Regions from separate parts of the Cupriavidus sp. IK-TO18 genome, predicted to be linked through region 1. Evidence: riboswitches for the same ligand, from Rfam matches in the RefSeq annotation. Region 1 holds a riboswitch; the other holds the start of a gene.
What was found. A riboswitch is a leader RNA that binds a small molecule or an ion and turns the genes downstream of it on or off. The one in region 1 is predicted to bind glycine.

Region 1 (7,859 bases):
GGCGGCGTGCACCGCGTCGGCGATGGCGCGGTAGTCATTGATGTCGCCGTTCACGCCCGGGTACTGCAGCAGCACGCCGAAGGCGCCCGCAGCAGCGGCGTCGGCGGCGGGGCCGACCTTCACTTCGATATCCAGCGGCAGCGCGCGCGTTCGCACCACTTCCAGCGTCTGCGGCAGCACGTCGTCGGCGACGAAGAAGATACTGGAGTCGTGCTTGTTCACGCGCTGCAGCAGCGTCATCGCTTCGGCGGCAGCGGTGCCTTCATCGAGCATCGACGCGTTGGCGATATCCAGCCCGGTCAGGTCGGTGACCATCTGCTGGAAGTTCAGCATCGCTTCCAGGCGGCCTTGCGAGATTTCCGGCTGGTAGGGCGTGTAGGCGGTGTACCAGGCCGGGTTCTCGAAGATATTGCGCAGCACGACCGCGGGCGTGACGGTGTTGTAGTAGCCCTGGCCGATAAAGCTCTTCAGTACGCGGTTCTTGCGCGCCAGGCCGCGCAGCTTGGCCAGTGCGGCTTCCTCGCTCAGCGGCTCGGTGAACTCGCCCATCGGCATGCCGTCGCGGCGGCGGATGGCGGCGGGGATCACGGCATCGATCAGCGCGGCGCGGCTGTCGTAGCCGAGCACCTTCAGCATGTGCTGCTGTTCGGGGGTATCGGGGCCGATGTGGCGGGCGGCGAAGGCGTCGCGCGCCTCCAGTTCGGCCAGCGTGGGCCGGTTACCTTGGGCGGCGGTCATGGGAAGCGGGGCGTTCATTGGCAAGAACCTCGTGGGGAGCGCTGCGGCAGGTGGTCAGCCGTGCCGCGGCGCTGCAAATGCTGTGTGCCGATCCCGGGTGCGGGACCGGCGGGGCGATCAGGCGCCGACGCTGGCCTTGTACGCGTCGGCCGACATCAGGCCGTTGACGTCGTCGCTGTTGGCCGGCTTGAGCTTGAACAGCCAGGCGTCGAAGGCATTGGCATTGACGCTTTCCGGCTCGGCCGTGGCGGCTTCGTTGACGGCGATCACTTCGCCGGCCACCGGGGCGTAGATATCGGAAGCGGCCTTCACCGATTCCACCACTGCCAGCGCGTCGCCGGCACCGACCGACTTGCCCACTTCGGGCAGTTCCAGGAAGACGATGTCGCCCAGCGCATCCTGTGCGTGGTCGGTGATGCCAATGGTGAGCGTGCCGTCGGCTTCGACGCGCACCCACTCATGCGACTCGGTGTATTTGAGGTCGGCGGGGAAATTCATGAAGGTTCTCCGGATTCAGATCTGTTTCTTGTTGGGTGATGCCTGCCCGGCAACGCTGCCGGCAGGCGAGGGCGACCGTTGGGTGAGCGGATGTTTCCCTTAGCTCACGAGTGCCTTGCCATTACGCACAAACGGCAGTTTAACCACAGTCGCGTTGAGTTTGCGGTCGCGGATCTCCACCTGCACGGTGTCGCCGACGTTCACGCCCTGCGGCAGGCGCGCGAACGCGATCGATTGCGACAGCGAGGGGCTGAAGGTGCCGCTGGTGATTTCGCCGTCACCGGCGGCGGTGATGACCTTCTGGTGGGCGCGCAGCACGCCACCTTTGTCGCGCAGGATCAGGCCGAGGAATTGCTGGCGCGAGCCGGCCGCGGCCAGTGCCGCCTTGCCGGTGAAGTCGCGCTCGCTCTGCAGGTCGACGGTCCAGGCCAGGCCCGCGTCCAGCGGCGAGGTGCTGATATCCATGTCCTGGCCATACAGGTTCATGCCGGCTTCCAGGCGCAGCGTGTCGCGCGCGCCCAGGCCGGCCGGGCGCACGCCCGCGGCATTCAGTTTTTCCCACAGGCCGGCGACGCTGGCCGCCGGCACCACCAGCTCGAAGCCGTCTTCGCCGGTGTAGCCGGTGCGCGCGACCATGACTTCGCCAAGTGCGGGGTCCTGCACCACGACAGCGTTGAACGGCTTGAGCGCATCGGAAGGCTGGGTCGACGGGAAGGTACTCCACACCTTGGCGCGGGCGTTAGGGCCCTGCACCGCGACGATCGCCAGCGGCTGCGCGCCCGCGGGCGCAACATCTTCACGGCGCGGGGTGATGGTCACGCCGCTGCCGGTGGCGTCGTTGCGCGCACGGATCCAGTCGATATCGCCGACCGCGGTGCTGGCGTTGACCACCAGGCGGAAACGGTCCTCGGCAAAGAAATAGACGATCAGGTCGTCGATCACGCCGCCTTTTTCGTCGAGCATGCACGAGTACAGCGCCTTGCCCGGCGTCTGCAGCTTGTCGACGTTGTTGGCCAGCAGGCCGCGCAGGAAGGCGCGGGTATTGGGGCCGCTGAGGTCGACCACGCACATGTGCGACACGTCGAACATGCCGGCGTCGGTGCGCACGGCGTTGTGTTCTTCGATCTGGGAGCCGTAGTTGACCGGCATGTCCCAGCCGCCGAAGTCGACCATGCGGGCGCCGAGGGCGCGGTGGATGGCGTTGAGGGGCGTGGCCTGGAGCGTCATGGAATCCTCGGGGGCAATGTCGGGTTGCGAAAACAAAAAAGGGCCATCCGCCGCAACGATCGCTATGCCAATGGCCAAGCAATCCGCTGCGGCGGATGACCCCTCTGTCCTCGATACCTGAGAGATTACGAGGCGGATTCGTTGAATCCCGTCCTCGCGCGCCCCTTCGGTGGGCACGCTCGCCACGAATGGCGGGTGCCGCTCTCCAGAGTGCGGCATGCATCGTGTGCATGTTGCATGCCGATCCGAGCGGTCCGTGGTGCCTGAGAGTTTTCGGGTGATACCCCTTCGGCGGCGCAGATATGCGCGCTCTCCCGGTCGGATGCGCGCAATGTACGGGAGGGCCCTGCCTTTGTCAACGCGGCGGGCGCCCCCCGCCAGCAGCCATTCGCCCTATCAACGGCGATGGTCGTCGGTCATTACGTTACCGACCACGCCGCCCAGGGCGGCACCGCCCAGCGTGCCTGCGGCACTACCGTGCGTCAACGCAGCACCGCCGGCCGCGCCCACGCCGGCACCAATGACCGTGTTGCGCTGCTTCGGTGTCATGTCGGCACAGCCGGTGGCCAGGGCCGCAACGGCTATGCCGGCCATCGTCGCTTTGGAAAAGGCTCGTAGCATTTTCATGATGGGCTCCGAAAGTAACTTTGAGTACGTTCGGGACGCAGGTCTGCCATCCCGCCATACTGGTTAGAGGAGGGCCCGGACGCCCGGTTTTGGGACTTACCAAGTGTTACTTCGGTAACGTCCCCGCCCCCGGAAAAAGCGGTTCCCGCTGACTGATCAGGGCCGGCCCAGCGTGTTAACATGATTAGCTTTGCGTCCGGCGCCGCCCCATGTGTTGTACAGGGCGCGACGCCGTCCCGACCACCCCACGCAAGCATTCCCGCGCATGAGCCACGGCCTCAACGCCGCCCAATCTGAAGCCGTCCGCTATCTGGACGGACCCTGCCTCGTCCTTGCCGGGGCGGGCTCGGGCAAGACCCGCGTGATCACGCAGAAGATCGCGCACCTCATCGAAGACAAGGGCTTCGAGCCGCGCCATATCGCCGCCGTCACCTTCACCAACAAGGCTGCCAAGGAGATGCAGGAACGCATCGGCAAGCTGATGGAAGGCAAGACCACGCGCGAGGGCAAGCGCATCCCGCTCAAGCAGCTCACAGTCTGTACCTTCCACTCGCTGGGCGTGCAGATTCTGCGCATGGAGGCGGAACACGTCGGCCTGAAGCCGCAGTTCTCGATCATGGATTCGGACGACTGCTTCGGCCTGATCCAGGAGCAGCTCGGCACCACCGACAAGAAGCTGATCCGCGGCGTGCAGAGCACGATCTCGCTGTGGAAGAACGGCATGGTCGACCCCGAGGCCGCGATCGCGCAGGCGGCCAATGCCGACGAGCACCAGGCCGCGCTGGTCTACCGCAACTACGTCGCCACGCTGAACGCGTACCAGGCGGTGGATTTCGACGACCTGATCCGCTTGCCCGCGGAACTGTTCGCGCGCAACGAAGCGGTGCAGCTGAAGTGGCAGAACCGGCTGCGCTACTTCCTGGTCGACGAGTACCAGGATACCAACGCCTGCCAGTACCAGCTGCTCAAGCTGCTGGCGGGGGGCTCGCACCTGCGCGCGCCGGCCTTTACCGCGGTGGGCGACGACGACCAGGCCATCTACGGCTGGCGCGGCGCCACGCTGGACAACCTGCGCGGGCTGCAGACCGACTTCCCCGACCTCAAGGTGATCAAGCTGGAGCAGAACTACCGCTCCACCGTGCGCATCCTGGAAGCGGCCAACGCGGTCATCGCCAACAATCCCAAGCTCTTCGACAAGAAGCTGTGGAGCGAGCACGGCATGGGCGATCCCATCGCCATCCACCCGATGAACGACGAGGAGCACGAGGCGGAGTCGGTGGTGTTCCGCCTGTCGGCGCACAAGTTCGAGCGCCGCGCGCAGTTCCGCGACTACGCCATCCTGTACCGCGGCAACCACCAGGCGCGGCTGTTCGAGCAGATCCTGCGGCGCGAGCGCATTCCCTATGTGCTGTCGGGTGGCCAGAGCTTCTTCGACAAGGCCGAGATCAAGGACATCTGCGCCTACCTGCGCCTGATCGCCAATCCCGACGACGATCCCGCCTTTATCCGCGCGATCACCACGCCGCGCCGCGGCGTCGGCAATACCACGCTCGAAGTGCTGGGCACGTTTGCCGGGCAGGCCAAGGTGTCGTTGTTCGAGGCGGCGATGATGGGCGGCATCGAGGGCAAGCTGCAGCCGCGCCAGCTGGAGCCGCTGCGCGTGTTCTGCGAATCGATGGTGCGGCTGGCCGACCGCGCGGCCAAAGATCCGGCCACCGAAGTGCTCGACGACCTGATGGCCGGCATCCACTACGAGGCATACCTGTACGACAGCTTCGACGAGCGCCAGGCGCAGTCGCGCTGGACCAACACGCTGGAGTTCCTCGAATGGCTCAAGCGCAAGGGCACCAAGCCGGAAGCGGCCGAGGGCGAGGAAGCCACCGGCTATGACAACGCCGACGGCTTCGGCAGCGAAGGCAAGAACCTGCTTGAGCTGACGCAGACCGTGGCGCTGATGAGCATGCTCGAAGGGCGCGAGGAAGATCCCGACGCCGTGCGGCTGTCCACGCTGCACGCGTCCAAGGGGCTGGAATATCCGCACGTGTTCCTGGTCGGCGTGGAAGAGGGCATCCTGCCCCACTGCCGCGAAGACGACGACATGACCGACGAGAAGATCGAGGAAGAGCGCCGGCTGATGTACGTCGGCATCACGCGCGCGCAGCGCAGCCTGCAGATCAGCTGGTGCAAGAAGCGCAAGCGCGCGCGCGAGACGTACTCTTGCCAGCCGTCGCGCTTTATCGGCGAGATGAAGCTGGAAGAAGCGCCGGCACCCAAGGACGAAACTCCGGCGATGAGCCCCAAGGACCGGCTCGGCGCGCTCAAGGCGCTGCTCGGCGGCCCAGGCAAGACGGCGGCCGGCTGATCTTAGGTACGAAGCCCGATACAAAACCCTACCAGGCCGACAAGACCGCGCGCGCCGCTGTCCTTAGCATGACGGTTGTGCCGCTCTGCGCTTTTCACGGTGTGCGGCTTGCGGCGGCAGGGGCTGCCCGGGTCTTGCCGCGCCAGACATCAAGTCTGGTTTTTCCCTGTAATTGGCCCCCGCCGCGCCAGCGTGCGGGGGCAATTTTGGACGTGCTCGCCCTGCTACAGGCGGTGGTCGACGACGCCGCCGACAGCGGCCACGAGGTCGCGCTCAGCGGCCAGGCGCAGCCGCTGCTGGCGTGGCCGTCGGAGCTGCGGCGCACGGTGGTCAACCTGGTCGAGAATGCGCGGCGCGCGCGCCTGTCGCTACCGCGCGCCTGACACCGCCAGCGTGACGTACTGCGAGCCGCGCTGGCCGTGGCTGAAGTCGAGGGTAAAGTCCCCCACGTCGACACGGCCTTGCAGTGCGCGGCGCAGCTCGGCGGCACCGCCGGCGCGCACGCCGGCCAGCGCCCGTGCCAGCCATGCGGCGCCGATATAGCCGGCCAGCGTCGCCGAGGACGGCGGCTCATCCAGGTATTGCTTCATGCGCGCTACGTGTTCCCTGACCACGCGCAGCGTGGCCTGCTGCGGGCCGGGCGCGACCTGGGTCAGCACCATGCCGCCGGCGTAGCCGGTACCCAGGATCTCGCGCGCGGCCGTGGCACTGACCGACGACAGGCCGACCAGGAAGCCATACCAGCCCTGCGCCGCCAGTGCGCGGCCCAGTCCGGCATAGGCCAGCGTATCGCCCGCGACGATCACGGCGCCGGGGCGGGCGGCTGCAATGCGGCGTGCCACGGCGTCGGCACCGGGGTCGGCTTTGGGATCGAGCGGCACCGCGCGCGTGCCGGTCTGCGCCTCCAGCCGGGCCAGCGATGGCGTGGCGAAGTCCGGCGCCACCGCCAGCGCGATCGCGCTCAGGCCATAGCTGCGCAACTGCCGCACTGCCGCGTCGAGTTCGGCCTGGTAGTCGGCGCGGGTGAACCAGACGTTGTCCGCTGCCAATGCCAGGCCCGACAGCGGCGCCACAATCTGCACGCCGCGCCGGACCAGCTCGGCCGATGACGCCAGCGCCGGCAGGAGACGGTCGCCGGCGCCGAACAGCAGCTCGGCGTGCTCGCTGTCGGCCAGCGCCGCCGCCTGGGCCACCGCGCGGCGCGGATCGGGATCGGCGTTGCGCACCACGTGGGCGATCCGTACCGGGCCGTTGGCGGCATTGACCGCGTCGAACAGCACCTTGGCGCCGGCCAGGTAGTCGCGCGCCAGGTCCGCCTGCGCACTACCGCGGTCGATCAGGTGGCCCACCACCACGGTGCGGCGCGCGGGAGACTGGGCCAGCAGCGGGGCATTGGGCAGCGCCAGGGCCGCAGCGCCGGCCGCCAGCAGGCGTCGGCGCAGCGGTAGGTACGGCAGGGAAGGGGGCAGGGTGTCCGGGATCGGCATCGCGCAATAGGAAAAGGGGGCGCAAGTCGCGCCGGCGCGCAGCGTATCCGCCACGTATTACCGCCGTGTGACGCGGGGCGCCTGCGCACCCGTGCCGTGCCAACGCCGCGCTTGACGACGATCAACGCAACGCGCGGCGCGCAGTCCTAGCATGGGCTGTCAAACACCGTTCCCCCCGCGCCCCCCATGAACCCGCTTGCCATGACTACCCTTGCGCCCGACCGCCGCGCGCTGTCGGACTTTCGCGCTCTCGCCGGCCGCATCGAAGGCAACGGCCCGCGCTACACCTCCTACCCGACTGCCGACCGCTTCAGGAACGGCCCGGACCTGTCGCTGTACCACGACGCCCTGGCCGCCTGCCGTGCCGATGCGCCCGCGCCGTTGTCGCTCTACCTGCATATCCCGTTCTGCGAGAACATCTGCTACTACTGCGGCTGCAACAAGATCATCACGCGCGACCACGGCCGCAGCGCCCGCTACGTCACCTACCTGGGCCGCGAGATGGCGCTGCTGGCCGCGCGGCTCGGCACGCGCCGGCGCGTGCTCCAGTCGCACTGGGGCGGCGGCACGCCGACCTTCCTGGATCCCGAAGAAATGCGCCGCGTGATGGCGCTGCTGCACGAGCATTTCGAACTGCCGCCCGATGGCGAGCATTCGATCGAGATCGACCCGCGCCGCGTCGATGACGCGCGCATGGCGCTGCTGGCCGAACTTGGGTTCAACCGCGTCAGCCTGGGCGTGCAGGATTTCGATCCCGAGGTGCAGCAGGCCATCCACCGGATCCAGTCGTACGAAGAGACCCGTGCCGTGGTCGACGCCGCGCGCCGGCTGGGCTTCCGCTCGGTCAGCCTCGACCTGATCTACGGCCTGCCGCACCAGACTGCCGCACGCTTTGGCCGCACCATCGACCAGGTGCTGGC
Region 2 (7,859 bases), on a different contig from region 1:
GATGCAGGTCGAAGGCAGCGAGCGGCCGGCCATGGTGGCGACCTGGCTGGTGCAGATGCGCTTCTGAAGTTCCCCAATATCAATCCCAAGCAGGACGAGACTCCCATGAGCATCAAAGGCAAGGCATATATCGTCGGGGCCTACGAGCACCCGACCCGCAAGGCGCCGGACAAGTCGGTGGCGCAGCTGCACGCGGAATCCGCGCGCGGCGCGCTGGCCGATGCCGGCCTGACCCTGGCGGACGTGGATGGCTACTTCTGCGCCGGCGATGCGCCGGGGCTGGGCGCCACCAACATGGTCGACTACCTCGGCCTGAAGGTGCGCCACGTGGACTCCACCGACACCGGCGGCTCCGCCTACCTGGTGCATGTCTCGCACGCCGCGCAGGCCATTGCCGCCGGCAAGTGCAACGTGGCGCTGATCACGCTGGCGGGCCGGCCGCGCTCCGAAGGCTCGACCGGCACGCAGGCGCGCAACTGGGGCGCCAACCTGCCGGACGCCCCGTTCGAGGCGCCGTTCAATCCCGTCACCGTCAACCTGTACGCGATGGTGGCGATGCGCCATATGTACGAGTACGGCACCACGCCCGAGCAGCTGGCATGGGTCAAGGTGGCGGCGTCGCACCACGCGCAGCACAACCCGCACGCGATGCTACGCAACGTGGTCACGGTGGAAGAGGTGCTGAACTCGCCGTTGATCGCCGACCCGCTGCACAAGCTCGACTGCTGCGTGGTGTCCGACGGCGGCGGCGCGCTGATCGTGGCGCGGCCCGAGATCGCGGCCACGCTCAGGCGCCCGAAGGTGAAGATCATCGGCGCCGGTGAATACGTCAAGGGCCAGCTCGGCGGCGAGGTCGACCTGAGCTGGTCGGGCGCGAAGTTTTCCGGCGCGGCCGCGTTCGCTGAAGCCGGCGTGACCCCGGCCGACATCAAGTACGCCTCGATCTACGACAGCTTCACCATCACCGTGCTGATGCAGCTGGAAGACCTGGGCTTCTGCAAGAAGGGCGAAGGCGGCAAGTTCGTGGCCGACGGCAACCTGATCTCGGGCGTCGGCAAGCTGCCGTTCAATACCGATGGCGGTGGCCTGTGCAACAACCACCCGGCCAACCGCGGCGGCATCACCAAGGTGATCGAGGCCGTGCGCCAGCTGCGCGGCGAGGCGCATCCGGCGGTGCAGGTGAAGAACTGCGACCTGGCGCTGGCGCAAGGCACCGGCGGCTACCTGGGCTCGCGCCACGGCAGCGCCACCCTGATCCTCGAGCGCGAATAATGAACGATCGCCGGAGCAACTGACATGACGACCCCGCACACTCCCATGGCCTACAAGGCCCCGGACGAACAGCCCGACAACATCGAATTCTGGCAGGCCGCGCGCGAAGGCCGGCTGCTGGTCAAGCACTGCCAGTCATGCGGCAAGACGCACTGGTATCCGCGCACGCTGTGCCCGTTCTGCATGGGCGATACGGTCTGGAAGACCGCCAGCGGCCGCGGCACCATCTACTCGTACAGCGTCACGCGCAAGGCTGGCCCGCAGGCGTATTGCATTGCCTATGTGACGCTGGACGAGGGCGTGACCATGATGACCCATATCGTCGATTGCGATCTCGATGAGGTGCGCATCGGGCAGAAGGTGAAGGTCAGGTTCGCGCCCAGCGTGGATGGGGCGCCGGTGCCGGTGTTTGCGCCGGCCTGAGCGGTTCACGGCGGGCGATGGCGCTTCACTCCGTGGAGGCTCCCGCCCTCTCCCCCGTACCTCTCCCACGAGCGGGAGAGGGGCTGGGGGAGAGGGCCAGCGCTGGCAATAGCGAGGCGCTCAACTGGCAATCTCAAGCCTTGGCAAGTCCCAGCGAGCCCACGCCCGAGACTTTCGGCTCAACCAGCGCCTGCGCCACCACCCCCGCCACCATATCCGCCGTCACCGCCGACAGCGTCCAGCCAAGGTGCCCATGCCCGGTGTTGTAGAACACGCACCGGGCCCGCCCCCGCCCAACACGCGGCAGCATATCCGGCAGCATCGGCCGCAGCCCCGCCCACGGCACCACGCTGCGCGTGCTGACGCCGGGGAAGCACTGCTGCACCCATTCCACCAGCGGCCGGATGCGGTCGGCGCGGATGTCGCGGTTGAAGCCGTTGAACTCCGCGGTGCCGGCCACGCGGAAGCGGTCGTCGGCCAGGCGGCTGGTGACCAGCTTGGTTTCATCGTCGAGCAGGCTGACGGTCGGCGCCGCGGTGCGGCTGCCCGCGTCGTTCAGGTTGACGGTGATGGAATAGCCCTTGACCGGATAGATGTTGACGCGGTCGCCCAGCCCGGCGGCCAGCGCGCGGCTGGCGGTGCCGGCGCAGATCACCGCGCCGTCGAAGGTCGAGGTGGCGCTGTCCGCGCCTTCCTGCACGGTCACGCTGGCGCTGCGGCCATCGGTGGTGACCTTGCGCACGTCCTCGCCGTAGCGGCAGTGCACGCCCATGCGCTCGATGGCGGCGGCCAGGCCGCTGGTGAACTTGTGGATGTCGCCGGTCGAATCGCTTTCGGTGAAATAGCCGCCGTAGTAGGTGCCGGCCAGCGTCGGCTCGATTGCGCGCATTTCCGCCGGCGTTACCGCGCGGCGCTCCAGCCCGCCCTGCGCCAGCAGCGCCGAGACGCGGCCCGCGTGCTCGAAGCCCGCCTTGTCGCGATAGATATGCAGGATGCCTTCGCGCTTGTGGTCGAAGTCGATGCCTTCCTGCGCCGCCCACGCGAACAGGTGCTCGCGCGCCGCGATGGCCAGGCGCGCGGTCTCGATGGTGTTGCGGCGGTAATGCGGGATCGAGGCGATGAACTCGGCGAACCAGCTCAGCTTGTGCCAGCTCGGGCGCGGGTTGACCAGCAGCGGGGCGTCGCTGCGCAGCATCCACTTCAGGCCCTTGATGATGGTGGACCAGTGCGTCCACACCTCGGCATTGGAGGCGGATAGCTGCCCGCCGTTGGCGAACGAGGTTTCCATCGCGGCGTAGCGGTGGCGCTCGAACAGGGTGACGGAGAATCCGCGCCGGGCGAGCGCGTAGGCCGTGGTGACACCGGTGATGCCACCGCCGATGACGGCGATTGTCTTCATGATCTGGCAGTCCAGAAACGTCGGGGTGGGAGCCCGCACGCGACATGCGTGGCGGACGCCCCCTCTGTTCCTGACCTGAGAGATTCACGACAGCCGCCGGTGGTGCCCGGGGGTACCGGTGGCGGGGGCCGCTTGCTCCTTCGGTATGCCGGCTGACGATGGCGGCATTCTTCAGAGTGCTGTGACGCGTGATACCGGTCCTTTTGCCTGAGAGTTTCCGGGGCGGTTGCTCCTTCGGCGCTGTCCGCGGCGGCTGCCGCCGGATCAGTCTCTCCCAGCATCACGTTGGCGCGAACGCCAATCCGCGCAAATCTAGAGACAAAGGCCGCAAGTGGATATGCGGGTAAACGCGAATAGAGCCAGTCGTGTTCGCATGGATGGGTCGAGTCGCTTCTTTACCGGCGCGGCGCTATGTCGCACTGCGTCAAGCCGACCCGCCCCCTAGAATGTCAGCACTCGCTACGCGGAGGAAGTGCGCCGTAGCACGAGCCGGATACGGCGCACCGGTCGGGCGAGCCAGAAGAACAGAAAAGGTATTCCAGTGAGAAGAAATCGGATTGCGCTGGCCGCCTCGGCCGCGCTGATGGGCCCCGGCATCGCCGGCGCGCAGCCGGATGAACCCGTCAGCGCGCCGCAGCCCTTGCAGGAAGTCGTGGTCTCGGCGAAGACCGGGCGCGGCGAAACGCCGGCCACGCCGCCCAATACGCCATCGCCCGCCTATGGCATCAGCGCCGCACGCATGGCGGACTTCAACGTGGTCAACACCGAAGACGCGCTCAAGTACGCGCCCAACCTCGCCGTGCGCAAGCGCTTCATCGGCGATATGAACTCGATCATCTCGGTGCGCAGCACTAGCTCGCGCCAGTCGGCGCGCGGGCTGGTCTATGCCGACGGCCTGCTGCTTTCCAACCTGCTGGGCTCCGATTTCACTTTCCCGCCGCGCTGGTCGCTGGTCAACGCCGCCGAGATCGAGCGCGTCGACGTGCTGTATGGCCCGTATTCGGCGCTGTACCCGGGCAATTCGCTGGGCGCGACCGTGCTGATCAGTACGCGCACACCGGAGAAGTTCGAGGGCGATGCCAGCGTGCAGCTATTCACGCAGCGCTTCAACCTGTACGGCACGCACGACAGTTTCAACGGCGTGCACGCCAACGCCTACGTGGGCGACCGCGCCGGGCCGTTCTCGTGGCTGGTCAGCGTCGACCGGCAGGACAGCAAGAGCCAGCCGCTGAGCTTCTACACCGCGGCGCGCTCCAGCGTGCGGGCGACTTCGGCCGACAAGCCCGTGACCGGCGCCTACTTCGACCAGGACCAGACCGGCGCCGACCGCACCGTGATGGGCGTCAACAGCGAGGGCGTCACGCACACCGTGCAGGACCAGCTCAAGCTCAAGCTCGGCTACGACATCACCAATACCCTGCAGGCGCAATTCACCGCCGCCTACTGGCAGCAGGACCGCTCCAGCGCCACCGGCAGCTACCTGCGCGATGCCGACGGCAACGTGGTGTCGAGCGGCCCGGTCAATATCGGCGGCCTCCGCTACGTGATCCCCGCCAACGCGTTTGCGCCGGGCAATGGCGAGGACGCGCGCTGGCTCTACGGCCTGTCGCTGCGCACGCGCAACGAGACCGGGTGGAATTTCTCCGGCGTGGCATCGCTGTTCGATGTCACCAAGGACATCAGCCGCACCGCCAGCACCGCGGGCAATGGCCCGGGCACGGTGACCTATGGCGACGGCACCGGCTGGCGCACGCTCGACCTGAAGGCCGACTACCGCCCGCAGCAGCTCAAGGGCGGCCACTGGGTCACCCTCGGCTACCACTACGACAACTACAGGCTCAGCAACACCACCTACAACACCTCGGACTGGCAGGCCGCCACCATCTCCGCGTTCAACAACGCCTTTGCCGGCAAGACCGAGACGCAGGCGCTGTACGCGCAGGACGCGTGGTACTTCGCCGAGGACTGGAAGCTGATCCCGGGCGTGCGCTGGGAGCACTGGCGCGCCTATGACGGCAGCCGCAGCCAGCCAGGCGTAGATGTCGCCTACCCGGTGCGCAGCGAGTCCAACTGGTCGCCCAAGCTGGCGCTGGAAAAGGCCATCGGTCAGGACTGGCTGGGCCGGCTGTCGCTCGGCCAGGCCTGGCGCTACCCGACCGTCGCCGAGCTGTTCCAGGGCCGCATCACCGGCACCTCGCTGATCAACAACGATCCCAACCTGAAACCGGAGCGCTCCTTCTCGAAGGACCTGACCTTCGAACGCACGGTCGACCGTTCGTACTTCCGCGTGTCGGTGTATGAAGACGACATCCGCGATGCGCTGGTCAGCCAGACCAATACCACGGTGTTCCCCACCGTCACCAGTTTCCAGAACGTGGACCGCGTGCGTACGCGTGGCATCGAGCTTGCCTACGACGGGCGCGACGTGCTGACCAGCGGCTTCGACCTGTCGGCCAGCGGCGCGTACAACCATTCCAAGACGCTGGAGAATGCCAATAACCCGGCATCGGTGGGCAAGTATTTCTATCGCATCCCGCAGTGGCGCGCGAACCTGGTCGGCACCTACCGCTTTACGCCGGCATGGGCCGGCACGCTGGCGATGACCTATTCGGGGCGGCAGTACAATACGCTCGATAACAGCGACGTCAATCCCGACACCTTCGGCGGCACCAGCAGTTTCCTGACCTTCGACGTCAAGGTGACCTACAAGCCCGCCAGGAACGTGCGGCTCGGGCTTGGCATCGACAACCTGACCGACCAGCGTTACTTCGTCTACCACCCGTACCCGGGCCGGACGTTCTACGCCGAGGCCAAGCTTTCCTTCTGAGTGCAGTGACCAGTCCGATCCTGACCATTCCCCTGCAGCGCTTGCCCCGCAGCTTCCGCTTCCTTGCCGCCGGCGTGATCGCCTGCACGGCGTTCGCCGCGATGGCGCAGTCCCATGGCAACCATGCCGGCCACGGTGCGCAAAGCGCGGCGCCGAAGGCGATGAGCGAACTCGGCACCGGCGCCGCCTTCGATCGCGACGGCCGCTTGTGGATCGCCTACAAGGACGGCCAGCACGTGGCCGTGCGCGCGTCGGCCGACCAGGGTCGCAGCTTCGGGCCGGTGCAGCACGTCAACCGCGTGCCCGAAGCCGTGGCTGCTGACCACGACAGCCGGCCCAAGGTTGCCACCGGCCGCGACGGCGAGATCTACGTCACCTGGACCCAGCCGCTGCCCAAGCCCTATACCGGCTTTATCCGCTTCGCGCGCTCCGCCGACGGCGGCAAGACCTTTGCCGCGCCGGTGACCGTGCATGCCAACCGCGACCAGATCGCGCACCGCTTCGACGCGATCGCGGTGGACCCGGCCGGCCGCGTCTTCGTCAGCTGGATCGACAAGCGCGACGTGGTCGCCGCCGAAGCGCGCAGGCAGCCCTATGCCGGCGCTGCGATCTACTACGCGGTATCGGCCGACCACGGCAAGAGCTTCCAGGGCGATTACAAGATCGCCGACCAGTCCTGCGAATGCTGCCGCATCGCGCTCGCGCCGACGCCGGACGGCAAGATGCTGGCGCTGTGGCGCCACGTGTTCCCGCCCAACGCGCGCGACCACGCGGTGGCACTGCTCGGCGCCGACGGCACGCCCGCGCCGATGCAGCGCGCGACCTTCGACGACTGGCGCATCGACGCCTGCCCGCACCACGGCCCGGGCGCCGCGGTGGCGCCGGACGGCATGCTGCACATGGTCTGGTTCAACGTGAAGGCAGGCAAGCCGACGGTATCGGTCGGCCGCTTCCGGGACGGCAAGCTGCAGGCGCAGCGTCCGCTGGACGACCCGCGCGCGCAGCATGCCGATATCGTCGCGCTCGACGACCATCCCATCGTGGTGGCGTGGAAATCGTTCGACGGCCAGCAGACCCGGCTCTCGGCGATGCTGTCGCAGGACGGCGGCAAGACCTGGCAGACGCGCCAGGTTGCCGGCACCGCGCGCGATTCGGACCAGCCGCACCTGCTGCAGCACGGCGGCCGCGCCTACGTGCTGTGGCGCACCGAGGCCGAAGGCTTCCAGGTCTTCCCGCTGGCGCAGGAGGGCGCATGACATTGCGTCGCAAACTCATCGCCGCGCTGGCGGGCGCCACGATCGCGCTCGGCGTCGCCGGCATGGCGCACGCGGCCGAACGCGTATCGGTGTTCGAATCCGCCAGTGCCGCGCAGCTCAGTGCCAGCCAGCAGGGCAAGCCCTTCGTGCTGGTGGTGTGGTCGCTCGACTGCGTCTACTGCAAGCGTAATTTCGAAGCCATCGGCAAGCTGCAGGCGAAGCATCGCAGCCTGCGCGTGGTCACGCTGGCCATGGACCGGCCCGACGCGCTGCCGCAGGTGCAGCAGCTGCTCAAGCGCGTCAACCTGACGCGCGACGCGTGGATGTTCGGCAACGAGCCGCAGGAGAGGCTGCGCTATTCGGTCGATCCCGACTGGATGGGGGAGATGCCGCGCACGTACTTCTATCGGGCCGACGGCCAGCGGCAGGGCGTATCCGGCGTGATCGGCGACGCCGACTGGGACAAGCACCTGCGCTGGGCGGGCATCGGCGGCTGAGGCGGCCGCCGGCCCTTTCCTGAGGCAGCCGCCAACGCTTCCCGGATTTCCTTACGACAAGTCCGCCGGCAGCTTGCCGCCGTTGGCCGCAAGCTCCTGCATCAGGCGCTTGTGCAGCCAGACATTCATCCCGGCGGAATCGTTCATGTCGCCGCTGTAGTGCAGCTCGCGCGCCAGTTCCTTGC

Region 2: it holds a riboswitch for glycine, as region 1 does, so the genes downstream of both, IPF36_RS11170 (D-amino acid dehydrogenase) here and gcvT (glycine cleavage system aminomethyltransferase GcvT) in region 1, are expected to answer to the same signal.

Annotation. Positions count from the first base shown of each region.
Region 1 covers NZ_JADGMP010000002.1:127,301-135,159, reverse strand. The annotation lists gene gcvP (aminomethyl-transferring glycine dehydrogenase) at 1-756, opposite strand, end outside; gene gcvH (glycine cleavage system protein GcvH) at 856-1,236, opposite strand; gene gcvT (glycine cleavage system aminomethyltransferase GcvT) at 1,336-2,463, opposite strand; glycine riboswitch at 2,558-2,682, opposite strand; glycine riboswitch at 2,704-2,790, opposite strand; gene IPF36_RS01950 (glycine zipper 2TM domain-containing protein) at 2,860-3,090, opposite strand; gene IPF36_RS01945 (UvrD-helicase domain-containing protein) at 3,356-5,452, shown strand; gene IPF36_RS01940 (hypothetical protein) at 5,665-5,835, shown strand; gene IPF36_RS01935 (ABC transporter substrate-binding protein) at 5,821-6,939, opposite strand; gene hemN (oxygen-independent coproporphyrinogen III oxidase) at 7,126-7,859, shown strand, end outside.
Region 2 covers NZ_JADGMP010000012.1:251,371-259,229, reverse strand. The annotation lists gene IPF36_RS11185 (MaoC family dehydratase) at 1-67, shown strand, start outside; gene IPF36_RS11180 (thiolase domain-containing protein) at 106-1,272, shown strand; gene IPF36_RS11175 (Zn-ribbon domain-containing OB-fold protein) at 1,297-1,695, shown strand; gene IPF36_RS11170 (D-amino acid dehydrogenase) at 1,829-3,094, opposite strand; glycine riboswitch at 3,149-3,279, opposite strand; glycine riboswitch at 3,280-3,381, opposite strand; gene IPF36_RS11165 (TonB-dependent receptor) at 3,636-5,921, shown strand; gene IPF36_RS11160 (sialidase family protein) at 5,954-7,177, shown strand; gene IPF36_RS11155 (hypothetical protein) at 7,174-7,674, shown strand; gene IPF36_RS11150 (DUF3597 domain-containing protein) at 7,726-7,859, opposite strand, start outside.